4 regions of the Blautia ammoniilytica genome follow, and region 1 is predicted to be linked to each of the others. Evidence: predicted binding sites of a transcription regulator. Region 1 holds the regulator's gene; each other region holds the start of a gene.

Region 1 (4,121 bases):
AGTGCTTTTACTCTACTGAATTTTTCCATAATGTTCCTCCCTGTTTCCTGTTTCAAAATCCCGAAGTACCAGCGGGATCGCATCCAGGATATTGCGGGCATTCATCCCTCTTGTTCCAGCAGCATCTGCCGCCCTGTCTCCACATAGTCCATGGAGAAACACACCAAGAGCTGCCATCCTTGCCGGATCCGGTACCTTTATATTGTTCAGATACATGCAGAACACACCAGCCAGCATCCCTGAAAGCACATCTCCGCTTCCTGCTGCTGCCATTCCCGCATTTCCAGACATATTAATATATATTTCATCCCTGCAGCCTGCAGTAACTGTACCGGCATCTTTTAACACACACACAGCCCCTGTTTCTTTTGCATAATCAGACGCTGCTCCTACCGGGTCTTCCTTCAATTCTGAAATGGAAAGCCCTGTAAGCCTGCCCATCTCCCCCATATGCGGGGTCAGCACAGTATTTCCTTTCAGATACCGCTTCCAGCCCGGATTCATGGATAGCAGGTTCAAACCATCTGCATCCAGGATCACCGGCTTCCCCGCCTGATTCCCATGGGCCAGAAACCAATTGGCCCGTTCCCGGCTTTCATCCTGGCATCCAAGACCTGGTCCAATCACCAGTACATCACACCAGCTTAACAGCTGCTGATTTATTTCTTCTGAAAATACACTTTCCACCATTGCTTCCGGAAGCAGAGACTGAAGCGGAATCCGGTTTTCTTCCACTGTCTGTACCTTTACCATACCAGCTCCTGTATTTAAGGCTGCACAGGCAGCAAAATATGCAGCTCCGCACATGCCCTTTGAGCCAGCCACCAAAAGCACTTTGCCAAAAGTCCCCTTATTCCCCCAGGGAACTCTCTGTGGCAGCTGCTTCATATCTTCTCTTTCCAGCTGCCACACCGGTCTGCCGTAATTGCCAGGATAATCATAGATCCCGATATCTGCTACTACAACTTTCCCGGACAGACTCCTGCCGGGATAGAAGCACATTCCCTGCTTCATAAAAGCAAAGGTAACGGTAAGATCTGCACAAAATGCGGTTCCAAGCACTCTGCCTGTGCTTCCGTCAAGGCCGGAAGGAATATCTACTGCCACCTTTTTGGCATCTGTCTCATTCATCCTCTGAATGATCTCCTTGTATCTTCCCTCCACCGGCCTGGTCAGACCTACGCCAAAAACGGCATCTACTATAGTAGTATATTCGTGCCATGTCGGGTTATTCACCTCAGGTACGTGATAATGCCTTGCAATCTGAATCTGCTGAGCCATCTGAGCAGAATATTTCTGGGAATTTCCTGTAAGAAACAGATCTACATGATATCCTTTCAGATACAACAGCCTGGCTACGGCCACACCATCTCCACCATTGTTGCCGTTTCCGCAAACAACCAGGATCCGTTCCCTGTCGGCAGAAATCTTCTGGATCTGAGCTGCCACAGCCAAAGCAGCCCGTTCCATCAGCACCATGGAGGGAATCCCTACATCATGAATCGTATACGCGTCCAGACTGGCCATTTCTTTGCTTGTTACTACCTTTTTCATATACGCCCACTCTCCTTTGTCTTTTTAAATGGAAAAAGCCGCCCTGAACCGCCGAATCATGCGGCAGCAGGCAGCAGCCTTTAACCAAAAGGGAAAAACTTTTTCCTTAATTCTCTGTTTCCTTTTTTTCTTCTACATGCTCTTTCCGATACTGGCTTAAATTATAAGACAGAGTCATCAGGCTCTCGGAAAGATGAACATTTTCTACGATCACATCCTCCGGAGCATCCAGATCAATGTGTGCAAAATTCCAAATAGCCTTTACACCATTTTTGATCAGCACATTGGCCATTTCTTTTGCTTTATGCTTGGGAAGGGTAAGTATGGCAATCTCAACCGGATTCTCCTTAAGGAACTCAGGAAGTGTATTTATCATCTGTATCCCAATACCCCTTACAGAAATCCCCTCCAGAACCGGATTCACGTCAAAGATCCCCACCAGACGAAATCCTCTCTTCTCAAAATCACTGTAATTGGCAAGTGCCTGACCCAGATTACCTGCTCCAACGATGATCATAGGATGGATGGTATCCAGTCCCAGGATCTTGCCGATCTCCATGTACAGATAATGCACATTATATCCGTAGCCCTGCTGCCCAAAACCGCCGAAATTATTAAGATCCTGACGGATCTGAGATGCAGTCACATGCATTTTTTTACTGAGATCACCGGAGGAAATCCTTTCCACATTCTCCTCGATCAACTCTCCCAAATAACGATAATACCGGGGCAGCCTTTTAATAACCGCCTTTGATATCTCCTTTGCTTCCACCAACTCTTCCTCCTGCTGCCCATATCTAAAATTTATATCTCAATTATACTCAAATGATATTTTATTGTCAATCTAAGTTACTTACTTTGTGACTACTTTATTTATTTTTTGACACCCGATGCCTTTTTATTATATAATAGATTGATTTGTGGATTTCTTATTTTTTGGAGGAACCTTTATGATTTTATCATGTCAGAACATATGTAAAGCATTTGGTGAAGAAGAGATTATCAAAGATGCATGTTTTCATATTGAAGAAAAAGAGAAAGCAGCACTGATCGGCAACAATGGTGCAGGTAAAACCACCCTGCTGCGGATCATTATGAATGAGCTTTCTGCGGATAGCGGTTCTGTAGTGATCTCCAGGGACAAAAAGATCGGCTATCTGGCTCAGTATCAGGATATTCACGGTCATCAAACCATTTATGATGAGCTTAGCTCCACCAAGCAGCACATCATAGATATGGAAAACAGAATTCGTACTCTGGAACAGGAAATGAAAAATACCCAGGGAGAGCAGTTAGAAAAACTGATGCAGACCTATTCCCGCCTGACCCACCAGTTTGAGCTGGAAAATGGCTATGCCTACAAAAGCCAGATTGCAGGCGTACTGAAAGGCCTGGGCTTTTCAGAAGAGGATTTCACCAAGCAGATAGAAACCCTTTCCGGAGGCCAGAAAACAAGGGTCGCTCTTGGCAAGCTTCTTCTGTCCCAGCCGGATATCCTGCTTCTTGATGAGCCTACCAACCACCTGGATATGGAAAGCATCGCTTGGCTGGAAAATTATCTGCTCACCTACCCTGGAGCTGTACTGATCGTATCTCATGACAGATACTTTCTTGATAAAGTAGTAACAAAAGTGGTAGAGATCGAAGCCGGATATGTACGGATGTACAGTGGCAATTACTCAGCCTATGCCTTGAAAAAAGCCCAGCTTCGTGATGCTCAGTATAAAGCCTATCTGAACCAGCAACGAGAAATTAAGCATCAGGAAGCAGTGATTGCAAAGCTGAAGTCCTTTAACCGTGAAAAGTCCATCCGCCGTGCGGAAAGCCGTGAAAAAATGCTGGATAAAATGCAGCGTCTGGATAAACCTGCTGAAATAAACGATCAGATGCGTCTCACCCTGGAGCCTCGCTTCATCAGTGGCAATGATGTGCTGACTGTGGAAGAGCTTTCCAAAACTTTTCCGGGACAGACCCTTTTCCAGAATATTTCTTTTGAGATCAAGCGTGGAGAACGGGTAGCCCTTATTGGCAATAACGGCACAGGCAAAACCACTTTGCTTAAGATCCTGAACCAGGTGATTCCTGCCGATTCCGGCAAGTTTACCCTTGGTTCCAAGGTGCAGATCGGTTACTATGACCAGGAACATCATGTACTCCATATGGAAAAAACAGTATTCCAGGAAATCTCCGATACCTATCCTACTCTTACAGAAACACAGATCCGCAATATGCTGGCAGCCTTTCTGTTCACAGGGGATGATGTATTCAAGGTGATTTCCTCTCTTTCCGGTGGAGAGAGAGGCCGTGTTTCTCTTGCAAAGCTGATGCTCTCCGAAGCCAATTTTCTGATCCTGGACGAGCCTACCAATCATCTGGATATTGCTTCTAAGGAAATCCTGGAGGAAGCACTGAACAGTTATACAGGTACTGTCCTTTACGTATCTCATGACCGTTATTTTATCAATCAGACAGCCACCCGGATCCTGGATCTGACCAATCAGGCCATTGTGAATTATATTGGGGACTATGATTATTATCTGGAAAAGAAAGAAGAGCTTACTGCCAAA
Region 2 (4,121 bases), on a different contig from region 1:
CTGTGTATTGGAAATTCCATCCAATGCATCCTCATACTCCAGTTTTGCAACGGAGTTCAAAGAAGCAAGAAGTCCGTTCTGCTCTGCGCCATAAGACGGGTTTGCACCAGGTGCCAGTGGCTCGCCTGCTTTTCTTCCATCCGGAAGGGAACCGGTAGCCTTACCATAAACCACATTGGAAGTGATGGTAAGAATGGAAGTGGTTGGCTTGGAATCACGATAGGTATGGATATGTTTCAGCTTGTCCATAAATGTGGAAAGCAGGTTTCTTGCAATCTCATCCGCACGATCGTCATCATTTCCATAACGTGGGAACTCTCCCTCAACCAGGAAATCTGTAGTGATACCGTCTTCATCACGAATTGCTTTTACCTTTGCATATTTAATGGCTGACAAAGAATCAACCACATGGGAGAATCCTGCAATACCGGTTGCAAAAGAACGGTCCACCTTTGTATCGATCAGCGCCATCTCAGCGGCTTCATAGTAATATTTATCATGCATGTAATGGATCATATTCAGGGTTCCTACATACAGATGTGCCAGCCAGTCCATCATCTGGTCATACTTTGCAATGACCTCATCATAATCCAGATACTCGGAAGTGATTGGCTTATATTCCGGTCCTACCTGCATCTTTGTCTTCTCATCCACACCACCGTTGATGGCATACAGCAAACATTTTGCCAGGTTTGCACGAGCTCCGAAGAACTGCATTTCCTTACCAGTTTCTGTTGCAGATACACAGCAGCAGATTGAATAATCATCACCCCATACCGGGCGCATTACGTCATCATTCTCGTACTGGATAGAACTTGTTGTAACAGAAATATTTGCAGCATATTTCTTAAAGTTCTCAGGCAGCTTGGAAGAATAAAGCACTGTCAGGTTAGGCTCCGGAGCCGGTCCCATATCCTCAAGTGTATGCAGGAAACGGTAATCGTTCTTAGTTACCATATGGCGTCCGTCTACTCCCATACCTGCTACTTCCAGAGTTGCCCAAACAGGATCTCCTGAAAACAGCTGATTGTAAGACTCGATTCTTGCAAATTTCACCATACGGAATTTCATAACCATATGGTCAACCAGTTCCTGTGCTTCCTTCTCAGTCAGGATGCCTTTCTTAAGATCTCTTTCAATATAAATATCAAGGAATGTGGAAATACGTCCAACACTCATTGCAGCACCGTTCTGTGTCTTGATGGCTGCCAGATATCCGAAGTACAGCCACTGGAATGCCTCATGTGCGTTCGCTGCCGGCTGTGAAATATCATAGCCATAGATCTTCGCCATCTCCTTCATTCCCTTCAGGGCACGGATCTGGTCTGCGATCTCCTCACGCAGCTGGAAGTCATAACGGCGCATTCCCTGACGATCGCTGTCTGCAAAGTCTTTCTCTTTCCCTGCGATCAGGGCATCAATTCCGTACAGAGCTACACGTCTGTAATCGCCTACAATACGTCCGCGTCCATAAGTATCCGGAAGTCCGGTAAGGATCTTATTGTGGCGGGCCATTTTCATTTCAGGAGTGTAAATATCAAACACACCCTGATTATGTGTCTTAAACTCATATTTTGTAAACATATCATGGATCTGCGGATCAACCTTGTATCCATACATCTCACAGGCCTTTTCAGCCATCTTGATTCCGCCGTAAGGCATAAATGCACGCTTCAGAGGCTTGTCTGTCTGAAGTCCTACTACCTTCTCAAGATCTTTCAGGCTTTCATCAATGTATCCAGGTCCATATGCAGTAAGTCCTGTAACAACCTTTGTTTCCATGTCAAGCACACCATTATTGGCACGCTCTGCTTTCTGCAGTTCCTGCAATTTTCCCCATAATTTGTCTGTGGCTTCTGTAGGCCCTTCCAGAAAGGAATCATCTCCATCATACGGGGTATAATTGTGACGGATAAAATCACGAACATTGATCTTTTCTTTCCAGCGGCTTCCGCTGAACCCATCCCATTGTGCAAAATCTTTCATTTTTGTACCTCTTTCTTTCTTATTCTATCCCTCTGTTTTCCGCGTACATACTTTAATGATTGTTATTCATTTAACACACTCAGGATATATGAATATTCCGTTTCTGTCAATCCATTCTATGCATGCTCTTAATAAAGTACAATCCGATGATCACAGTTCATCAGGATCCCACGCACTCCTTCTGATCAAGAATCTATATTTCCGGCATTTTTCTGCAAAAGCATCCATCTTCATGTAACCAGATCACGCCGACGGCTTGCAGAAATCCATTCACATCCCCTTTTCCGTTTTTCCACCAATGGCCGAGGATTCAATGCACCACTACGAGCCGCAGCTTAATAAGCGCATCAAAGACTTTCTCAGCGTGGATGGCTGCAATCTGTACGACACGACCGATTTATAGATATAAAACAGTCCTGCCGGGAGAAAATCCTCCAAAAGCTGATGAACTATGATCTTGCCGAGGGTGCTATCCATGCAGTCCGGCATATTTTTTTCATTGCCACCCGACGCTCATACAAAACATATACTTATTCCGCTTGATGCGTCATTCTTGTTCTGAAAACAGAAACAGAATCCTTACAGCGACTGTAAGTGTTATTTATTGTGTTTCTGTGCTATCATTTACCTTGAAATGGATGGGAGGTATTCACATGAAACCAATTTTGAATATTGAAAATCTTACCAAAGTCTATGGGACTTTGCCAAACCAGACGAGAGCCCTGAACGGAATCACTTTTCAGGTCATGTCGGGAGAATTTCTCGGTATTATGGGAAGCAGTGGTTCCGGTAAATCCACGCTTCTCAACTGTATTGCAACTGTGATTCAGCCCACAGGCGGAAGCATTCAGGTGGAGGGCGATACTCTGCAATCGCTCAAGGGAAAGGCTCTTGCAGAGTACCGTGGCAAAAAAGTTGGTTATCTATTCCAGAACTTTGAATTGCTGGACAACCTGACTGGCAGGGAAAACATCCTGCTCCCCACTTCCTTGCATGGGGTATCCGAAACAGAAAGCAGCCAGCGGCTGAAGCAGTTGGCTGACTATCTGGAAATCACTGATGTTCTGGATAAGTTTCCGTCCAAGATGTCCGGCGGCCAGCGTCAGCGTGTTGCGGCAGCAAGGGCTCTGATCTTACATCCCCAAATGATCCTTGCCGATGAACCGACGGGTGCACTGGATTCTAAGAACGCAAGAAGTCTTATGGAGAAGCTGTCCGGCCTGAATCGTGACGAACAAGCTACGATCCTGATGGTAACCCATGATTCCAATGCCGCCAGCTTCTGTAAGCGCATCCTGTTCATCCAGGATGGCGTGATCTTTCATGAGCTGCGACGTGGAGACGAAAGCCAGCAGGAGTTCTACGGGCGCATCCTGAAGGTGATGGCGCAACTGGGAGGGGGCAATGCAAATGTTCTCTAATCTCATTCTTCGGAACAGCCGCCGCAGCCGAAAGGAAAACGGTCTGTTTTTCAGCTCCCTGGTGATTTCTATTGTTGCCTTTTACATGATCCTATCCATCTCCACTCAAGATGTGATGCTCTTTTTGCAGAAAATGGAGAGTGACGCAGTTGACAAACTCCTGCTTCTGATTCCTGCGTTTTATGGAATGACCCTCGGTATTCTGTTCTTTTTAATCTATTTCGCCTGCAAATATCAGTTCGAGCGCAGACGGCATGAGTTTGGTGTTTATCTAATGTTGGGGATGCGTAGAAGTAAACTGTTTGGTATGCTTCTGGCGGAAGATTGCCTGACCAGTATTCTTGCCATGCTCATAGGCTTACCTGTGGCTGTGGTGCTTTCAGAAATTGTCAGTCTTGTCACTGCCAAGCTGGTAGGCATGGGGATCATCGGTCATCAGTTTTCTTTATCCTGGTCTGCGATTGAATGGACGCTGGCAGGATTTCTGGCAATTAAGCTGACGGCACTTCTGATTTTGAGTGGACGAATCAGCCGCCAAGACATCGGTACTTTGCTATCCCAGCCAACGAACCGCACCAAGAAGCAAATGCCATCTGTTATCTATGGACTGGCTGCTATATGTGGAAGTGTGATGTTGGCAGCGGCTTACTACATGGCAATTCAGGGAATTGCATGGACAAAGGTAAGTATGATGGGACTGACTATGCTGTTGGG
Region 3 (4,121 bases), on a different contig from region 1:
CTCAGAGACAGTTTGATCTGGGAAATGAGTTGGCACAAGAAATGAAAGCGCTTGGGATCAGCAATGTGCGTATAGATGACAAATGCTATGTGTATGGTGAAATCCCTGCTACAAAGGGTTATGAGGATGCACCAGGGATCGGGTTTATTGCCCATATGGATACAGCACCGGATTTTTCCGGAGAAGGTGTGAATCCTCAGATCATCGAGAATTATGATGGCAGCAGGGTAGCACTGGGAAATAGCGGACTTTTCCTGGATCCGGCTGATTTTCCACACCTTTCTTCCCTGAAAGGCAGAACACTGATCACCACAGATGGTACCACGCTCCTTGGCGGAGATGACAAGGCAGGGATCGCAGAGATCATGACTCTGGCAGAGATCCTTCTGAAAGAGGATATCCCCCATGGAAAGATCTGCATTGGTTTTACTCCGGATGAAGAGATCGGCAGAGGTGCTGATTGTTTTGATATAGAGAATTTCGGCGCTGATTTTGCCTATACCGTAGATGGCGGTGTGGAGAACGAACTGGAATACGAGAACTTCAATGCTGCAGGTGCAGAGGTACAGATCAAGGGCTTTCCAGTGCATCCTGGCAGCAGCAAAAATACCCTGGTGAATGCAGTGCAGGTAGCGGTAGAATTTCATAATATGCTTCCTGCAGGAGAGACACCAAGGTATACAGAAGAGTATGAAGGCTTTTATCATCTTTGCGACCTGAACGGGGATATTGCACAGGCAAGTATGGCTTACATTATTCGTGACCATGACAGCCATCTGTTTGAAGCAAGGATTTCTACCATGAAGCATATTGCAAAGCTTCTTAATGAAAAATACGGTGCAGGTACAGTCACATTGACCATTAAGGAGCAGTACCGGAACATGAAAGAAAAAATTGAGCCATGTATGCATCTGATCGAGAATGCAAAGCTGGCAGCCCAGGAAGCAGGTCTGTCACCTGTAACAGTACCTATCCGTGGCGGCACAGACGGGGCAAGGCTGTCTTACATGGGTCTTCCCTGCCCAAATCTTGGCACCGGCGGCTATGCAGCCCATGGTCCCTGTGAGCATATTACGGTAGAGGGCATGGATCTGGTGGTGGAGATCCTGAAAGGGATCGTGAAGCGGTATGCAGAGCCTGTGAAATAATAGGATAAGAACCATTGTGATCTGGCAGTTGTTCAGCAGCATGTAACAGAGAATGTGTTGGGTAACTGTGTGATAATTTTTTATCACAATGGTTCTTTTTTGTAAAAATTTAAAGTGTAAAAGCACCCTATCTGTTTAAAAATATATAGAAATGGACACATGTTGGAAAAAATGATCTTGAATTCTTAATTTAATACAATATGCTTAAAAATTAACGATAAAAAATGTGCAACATGCTGATATTCTTGAAATACAAAAAAAAAACTTGTTAAAATATTATCATTATGGTATCTTAGTAATGCGGAACTGAACTAAATTCTATTTATGCGGAGAAGAGGGAATATGCCTGTATTTGAATGAAAATATTGGTAGAGCAGAAGATGAAAGTTGTGGTTCTGTTTTTTTATTCAGATAATTGTTAAAAAAAAGACGAGAGGAAGAAGGAAGGAACAGGTTATGAGTAGCAAAATTACTATTATTGGTGCAGGTAGCGTAGGTTCTACCATCGCTTATACTTTGGCAAGTGAGGCGATTGCGTCTGAAATCGTTATGATTGATATTAACAAGGAAAAGGTAGAAGGTGAAGTGATGGATATCCTTCAGGGTACCTGTTTTAGAAGTCCGATTTCCATGATCGCAGGAGAATATGAAGATGCTAGGGACTCTGACATTGTAATTATTACATCCGGGATTGCCAGAAAGCCGGGACAGACCAGGATCGAGCTTACACAGACGAATGTAAATATTATGAAAGACATTGCTCCAAAGATCGCAAAGGAAGCTCCAAATGCTATTTACATTATCGTAAGCAATCCGGTAGATATTATGACTTATGTATTTACCAAGATCTCCGGTATTCCGGAGAAACAGGTGATCGGTTCCGGTACACTGCTGGATACAGCACGTCTTCGTTGCGGTATTTCTGAGCATTTCAAGGTAGCACAGGCAAATATCCATGCATATGTATTCGGTGAGCATGGGGATACTTCCTTTATTCCGTGGACAGGCGCTTATATCTCAGGAGTAAGTGTGGATGAATATTATGAGAATATGAAAGCACTTGGAAAAGAGATCCAGCCAATTGATAAAGAGGCAATGTTGAATTATGTCCAGAAGTCCGGCGGTCAGATCATTGCAAAGAAAGGGGCTACTTTCTATGCTGTATCTGTAACCGTATGCAAGCTGGTCAATCTGGTACTTGCAGCATCTGATACTATTACCACTGTTTCTTCCATGATGCATGGAGAGTATGGTATTGAAGACGTATGCTTAAGCACACTTACCTTGGTAGGACCTAATGGTATCCAGGGAAAAGTACCAATGCGTATGAATAAGAATGAAATTGAACAGTTGAGAAAGAGTGCTGACGCCCTGAAAAATGTTATTGCACAGATCAATCTGTAAAATTACGTATATATTGGGAGCCGCTTGCGGCTCCCCTATTATGTCCAAAATAGTCTTGATTTGATTTTAAAATACAAAATAACGTGTTGATTCCTATTAATTTCTGAATATACCAGCAGCCGGAAAACAAGATAAAAAGGTTGCTGTATATATAAATAGATTTGCTGAAAAAACGATAGAAAATGCTAAGAAACAAAGAAAGGATAGCAGGATTATGAAGTACAGTTATTATCCGGGATGTACCCTGAAAAACAAAGCAAAAGACCTGGATACCTATGCCAGGGCTTCTGCCAAGGCGCTTGGATTTGAACTGGAAGAAATCGAAGACTGGCAGTGCTGCGGCGGTGTTTATCCGCTGGGAAGCGATGAAATTGCCACAAAGCTTTCTTCTGTCCGTGCATTGGAGCAGGCCAGGGAAAAAGGCCAGGATCTGGTAACAGTCTGTTCCGCCTGTCATCATGTGATCAAAAGAGTCAATGACGACATGCAAAATGTGGAGGATATCCGCACCAGAGCCAACAATTACCTGAAATTTGAAACACCCTATGCAGGAGAAACAACCGTTCTCCATTACCTGGAAGTATTAAGAGACAGGGTAGGCTTTGATAAGATCAAAGAAAAGGTTGTAAATCCGTTAAAGGGCAGAAAAATAGGTGCTTATTATGGGTGCCTTTTGTTAAGACCCGGGAAAATACTGGGATTTGATAATCCGGAAAATCCTTCCATTATAGAAGATTTTATCCGTGCTATCGGTGGTGAGCCGGTGATCTATCCTTTCCGTAATGAATGCTGCGGTGGATATATTTCCCTGAAAGAAAAGGACATGGCACAGAATATGTGCAAAAAGATCATGGACAGTGCAGAAGGTTTTGGGGCAGAGATGCTGATCACAGCCTGTCCGCTTTGCATGTATAACCTGAAAAAGAACGGAAACGGAAAACTTCCTGTATACTATTTCACAGAGCTTCTTGCGGAAGCACTGGGCGTGAAAGAGGAGGTGGCAGAGTAATGAGTGCTTATACATATGGAAATACTGCAAATGCTGCAGAACGGATCAAAGAGATCTCAGGAGTAAATCCTCTGAAATGTATGAAATGCGGTAAATGCTCTGCAACCTGTCCGGCATTTAATGAGATGGATATCAAACCACATCAGTTTGTATCTTATGTACAGAATGGGGATATCGAGGCACTTGCCCAGTCAAAATCCCTGTGGAAATGTCTTTCCTGCTTTGCATGTGTGGAGCGTTGCCCAAGAGATGTAAAACCAGGAAAACTGATCGATGCTGCAAGACAGATCGTGATCAGGGAGAAGGGACAGAATTATCTGAAAGCAGATGAGATCCCGGAGCTTCTTGATGATGAAACGCCTCAGCAGCTGTTAGTCAGTGCATTCAGAAGATACAGGAGGTGAGAGACTGGTGCAGAGAATAGGTGTATTTGTATGTCACTGTGGTACCAATATCGCAGCCACAGTAGATGTAAAAAAAGTAGTTGAAATGGCAAAAATGGAGCCAGGAGTAGTCCATGCAGAGGATTATCAGTATATGTGCTCTGAAGCAGGACAGTC
Region 4 (4,121 bases), on a different contig from region 1:
CACCAACATTCTCGTGATGCATGATAGCAACACCTTCCTGAACGTCATCTGCACCGTAGCATTTAACAGTAGCACGAAGACCGTTGGAATATGGTTTCTCATAGATAATATTTAATTTAGCTTCTTTGTAATCATATTTTGTCTCAACAAATGTGAAACCGTTGATACGGGAAATGATCTGAGCAGCGTCTTTTCCAAGACCGTTCAGGATAACACGTAATGGTTTCTGACGTACTTTGTTTGCTTTCTCTGCAATACCGATGGCACCCTCAGCAGCTGCGAAGGACTCATGGCCTGCAAGGAAGCAGAAGCACTCTGTCTCTTCCTCAAGAAGCATTTTACCAAGGTTACCATGGCCAAGACCTACTTTTCTGTGGTCAGCAACAGAACCTGGGATACAGAAAGCCTGAAGGCCTTCTCCGATAGCAGCAGCAGCGTCAGAAGCTTTTCTGCAGCCTTTTTTGATTGCAATGGCAGCACCTACAGTGTATGCCCAGCAAGCGTTCTCAAAGCAGATCGGCTGGATCTTCTTTACCTGATCATATACGTCAAGTCCAGCATCTTTTGTAATTTTTTCAGCTTCTTCGATAGAGCTGATACCATAGCTGTTTAATACAGCATTGATCTGGTCAATTCTTCTTTCATAACTTTCAAATAATGCCATTTTATGTTCGTCTCCTTTCGTTTCCTGATTACTCTTCTCTTGGGTCGATAATCTTAACGGCATCTGCTACACGGCCATACTGACCTTTTGCTTTTTCCCATGCGGTGTTAGGATCATCACCTTTTTTGATGAAGTCGGTCATCTTTCCAAGAGAAACGAACTGATATCCGATTACTTCATTATCCTCGTCAAGAGCGATACCTGTTACATATCCCTCTGCCATCTCGAGGTAACGAACACCTTTTTCTTTTGTAGCATACATAGTACCAACCTGGGAACGAAGACCCTTACCAAGATCCTCAAGTCCGGCACCTACAGCAAGTCCGTCATCAGAGAAAGCACTCTGAGTACGTCCATATACGATCTGGAGGAATAATTCTCTCATTGCGGTGTTGATCGCATCACAGACAAGGTCAGTATTTAAAGCTTCCAGGATAGTTTTGCCCTGAAGGATCTCAGCTGCCATAGCTGCAGAATGAGTCATACCTGAACATCCGATCGTTTCAACAAGAGCTTCCTCGATTACACCATTTTTTACATTCAGGGACAGCTTGCATGCACCCTGCTGTGGAGCACACCAGCCAACGCCGTGTGTAAAACCAGAAATATCTTCAATTTTTTTGGAATGAACCCATTTTCCTTCTTCAGGAATTGGAGCAGGCTCATGTTTTGCGCCCTTAGCTACAGGACACATGTTTTCAACTTCCTTAGTGTAAATCATTTTAAGACTCCTTTCAGTATTAGTGAACTTAATGTTGTTAAAAGTCTAACAACTCAGTGTAGCGCTCCTTAAGGGAGTCTCCCATAGCGGAACGCTTTACTGGTGTTATTCTCTCACAAAATGCCCAATTCGTCCAGTCATAATTTGTAAAAAAACATAGAAAAAAGAGAAAGTGCTTGAATAAAAAATGTAAATGAGCAACAGTCACCGAAAAAAATTTCTTTACTTTTCTAATTTACTTACTATAATGCAATTATCGGATGCGTCATTGGAGGGGAGAGAAATATGATATACACATGCAGATATAAATCAACGATTGGTGATATTTTGCTGGCTGCAGATGAAATTAAGTTGGAACAAGCAAACCTAAGTTAAAGGAGTACAGGATGGAACAGACAAAGCAATTACAGGATTCATTTATGCCGGAAAAGTTCCGGGTTTTAAGCGGCAGTGCATTAAAAGTACTGGCTATGGTGATCATGCTGATCGACCATACAGCTGCATTTCTTCTGGTGAAATCAGCGTCTGCCACCAGGACTTTATTTGTTCTTGGAGGCACGGATATATCGATTTACAGGATCATGCGGGATGTGGGCAGGGCTGCATTTCCCATTTTTTGTTTTCTTCTGGTGGAGGGCTTTGTCCATACACACAACCGCTTTAAATATGGAAGAAATCTACTGATCTTTGCCTGTATTTCAGAAATTTCCTGGGATCTGGTACATAAAGGTACATTCTTTGATATGTCTACCCAGAATGTGTTTTTTACACTGTTTTTGGGTTATCTGGCTTTTTGTGCAGTTGATTATTATAAAGACAACCAGCTGATGCAGCTTATCTGCATGGCCGTGCTTTTTGCTGTATCATGGAACCTGCATGCAGATTACAGCTACAGAGGGTATGTATTCCTTCTTATCATGTACTGGCTGAAGGAGAAGAAAGCAGCCCAGGCGGTGATCGGTACAAGCTGGCTGATCTATGAGTGGAAAGCATGCTTTGCTTTTCTTTCTATCAATATGTATAACGGACAGAGAGGATTCATTAAAGGAAAATGGGCAAAATACTTTTTCTATGTTTTTTACCCGGCACATATCCTGATCCTGTTCCTGATCCGGCGGATGCTTTATCAGATGTAGATCACTCCTCCTCTTTTTATGATGTTTTGATTGACATATAGGATGCACTGCTATAGAATAGAAAAAGTTATCGTAAAAAACGGCTGCTCGACTTGAACAAAACACATTGAGAGGGGGATTTTTATGGAAAAAAATGCCGTGGAAAAAGAAAACAAAATGGGCGTTATGCCTGTTGGAAAATTGCTTGTATCAATGTCTGTCCCGATCATGATTTCCATGCTGGTTCAGGCATTATATAATATTGTAGACAGTATGTTTGTTGCAAAGCTCAATGAGAATGCACTGACAGCTGTTTCACTGGCCTTTCCTGTACAGAACCTGATGATCGCAGTAGGTACAGGTACCGGTGTAGGTATTAATGCCCTTGTGTCACGGTCTCTGGGCGAAAAGAATACGGAATATGCCAACAAGGCTGCTAATAACGGCATTATCCTTTGCCTGTTAAGTGCATTGACTTTTGCCGTGCTTACCGGAGTCTTCGGACATACATTCTTTGCTGTTCAGACACAGGATCCCCAGATCCTTTCTTATGGAACGGCTTATGTAAGGATCATCGGGATGATGTCATTTGGACTGTTTATGCAGCTTGTATTTGAAAGACTGCTGCAGGCAACCGGAAGGACGTTTTATTCCATGCTGACCCAGCTTCTGGGTGCGATCCTGAATATTATTCTGGATCCGATCATGATTTTTGGTCTTTTCGGCTTTCCCAGGATGGAGGTGGCAGGTGCTGCCCTTGCCACTGTAACTGGGCAGATTATTGCTGCTATTGTAGGATATTTTGTAAATCATCATATTAATAAGGAACTCCATATTTCCCTGGTGAAATATAAGCTGTCCGCAAATGTTGTAAAAAATATTTACAGTGTTGGGTTCCCGTCTATTATCATGGCTTCCGTAGGATCTGTTATGACCTTTGGTATGAATAAGATCCTGATGGGATTTTCCTCTACTGCAACCGCAGTATTTGGTGTTTATTTCAAGCTTCAGAGCTTTGTATTTATGCCGGTATTTGGTCTGAATAATGGTATGGTGCCCATCATTTCTTACAATTACGGAGCCAAAAAGCCGGATCGTATCACAAAGACGATCCGGTTCAGTGTGGCTATGGGTGTTGGAATCATGCTTCTGGGATTTGCAGTATTCCAGCTGTTCCCTCAGGAGCTTCTGAATATTTTCAACGCTTCAGATACTATGCTGGAGATTGGAATACCGGCTCTTCGCATTATCAGTTTTAGCTTTTTGCTGGCTGGTTTCAGTGTGGTTTCCTCCTCTGTATACCAGTCCCTGTGCCATAGCTTCTTAAGCCTGGCAGTATCTGTGTTAAGACAGCTGGTAGTGCTTCTTCCGGCGGCCTTTATTCTGGCACGGACAGGCGGGATCAAAGCTACCTGGTGGTCATTCCCTATTGCAGAATTGTTTTCCTTTGTGATCTGTGTGCTGTTCCTCAGATATGTTTATAAAGCGGAGATCGATCCGTTGAAGAAATAAAAGAAAAGCCAGTTTCCTTCAGAATCACCTGGAGCAAACTGGCTTATTACATGTCATATAAAATGTCTTATCCCATATGGATCGTTACCTGGTATTCTTTCTTTCCCTC

What was found. The regulator Rex, encoded in region 1, represses fermentation and respiration genes when NADH is low (regulators of the CRP and FNR family bind a similar motif). The targets are predictions, from matches to a motif close to ATTGTTAANTANTTAACAAT.
Region 2: pflB (formate C-acetyltransferase) is a predicted target of Rex. The motif match lies at 2,045-2,064, and genes of this name have one in related genera.
Region 3: OCV61_RS10665 (L-lactate dehydrogenase) is a predicted target of Rex. The motif match lies at 1,413-1,432, and genes of this name have one in related genera.
Region 4: OCV61_RS01330 (iron-sulfur cluster assembly scaffold protein) is a predicted target of Rex. The motif match lies at 1,419-1,438, and genes of this name have one in related genera.

The regions. Positions count from the first base shown of each region.
Region 1 covers NZ_JAOQJL010000003.1:54,973-59,093, forward strand. Annotated here, with positions in the region: gene alr (alanine racemase) at 1-29, opposite strand, end outside; gene OCV61_RS02110 (NAD(P)H-hydrate dehydratase) at 13-1,554, opposite strand; gene OCV61_RS02115 (redox-sensing transcriptional repressor Rex) at 1,661-2,326, opposite strand; gene abc-f (ribosomal protection-like ABC-F family protein) at 2,505-4,121, shown strand, end outside.
Region 2 covers NZ_JAOQJL010000032.1:37,563-41,683, forward strand. Annotated here, with positions in the region: gene pflB (formate C-acetyltransferase) at 1-1,986, opposite strand, end outside; gene OCV61_RS14095 (ABC transporter ATP-binding protein) at 2,640-3,407, shown strand; gene OCV61_RS14100 (FtsX-like permease family protein) at 3,391-4,121, shown strand, end outside.
Region 3 covers NZ_JAOQJL010000019.1:35,502-39,622, reverse strand. Annotated here, with positions in the region: gene pepT (peptidase T) at 1-1,148, shown strand, start outside; gene OCV61_RS10665 (L-lactate dehydrogenase) at 1,605-2,552, shown strand; gene OCV61_RS10660 (CoB--CoM heterodisulfide reductase iron-sulfur subunit B family protein) at 2,767-3,561, shown strand; gene OCV61_RS10655 (4Fe-4S dicluster domain-containing protein) at 3,561-3,965, shown strand; gene OCV61_RS10650 (CoB--CoM heterodisulfide reductase iron-sulfur subunit A family protein) at 3,973-4,121, shown strand, end outside.
Region 4 covers NZ_JAOQJL010000002.1:59,957-64,077, forward strand. Annotated here, with positions in the region: partial or broken gene OCV61_RS01325 (GGGtGRT protein) at 1-664, opposite strand, end outside; gene OCV61_RS01330 (iron-sulfur cluster assembly scaffold protein) at 693-1,385, opposite strand; gene OCV61_RS01335 (TraX family protein) at 1,772-2,521, shown strand; gene OCV61_RS01340 (MATE family efflux transporter) at 2,645-4,012, shown strand; gene OCV61_RS01345 (glycoside hydrolase family 94 protein) at 4,080-4,121, opposite strand, start outside.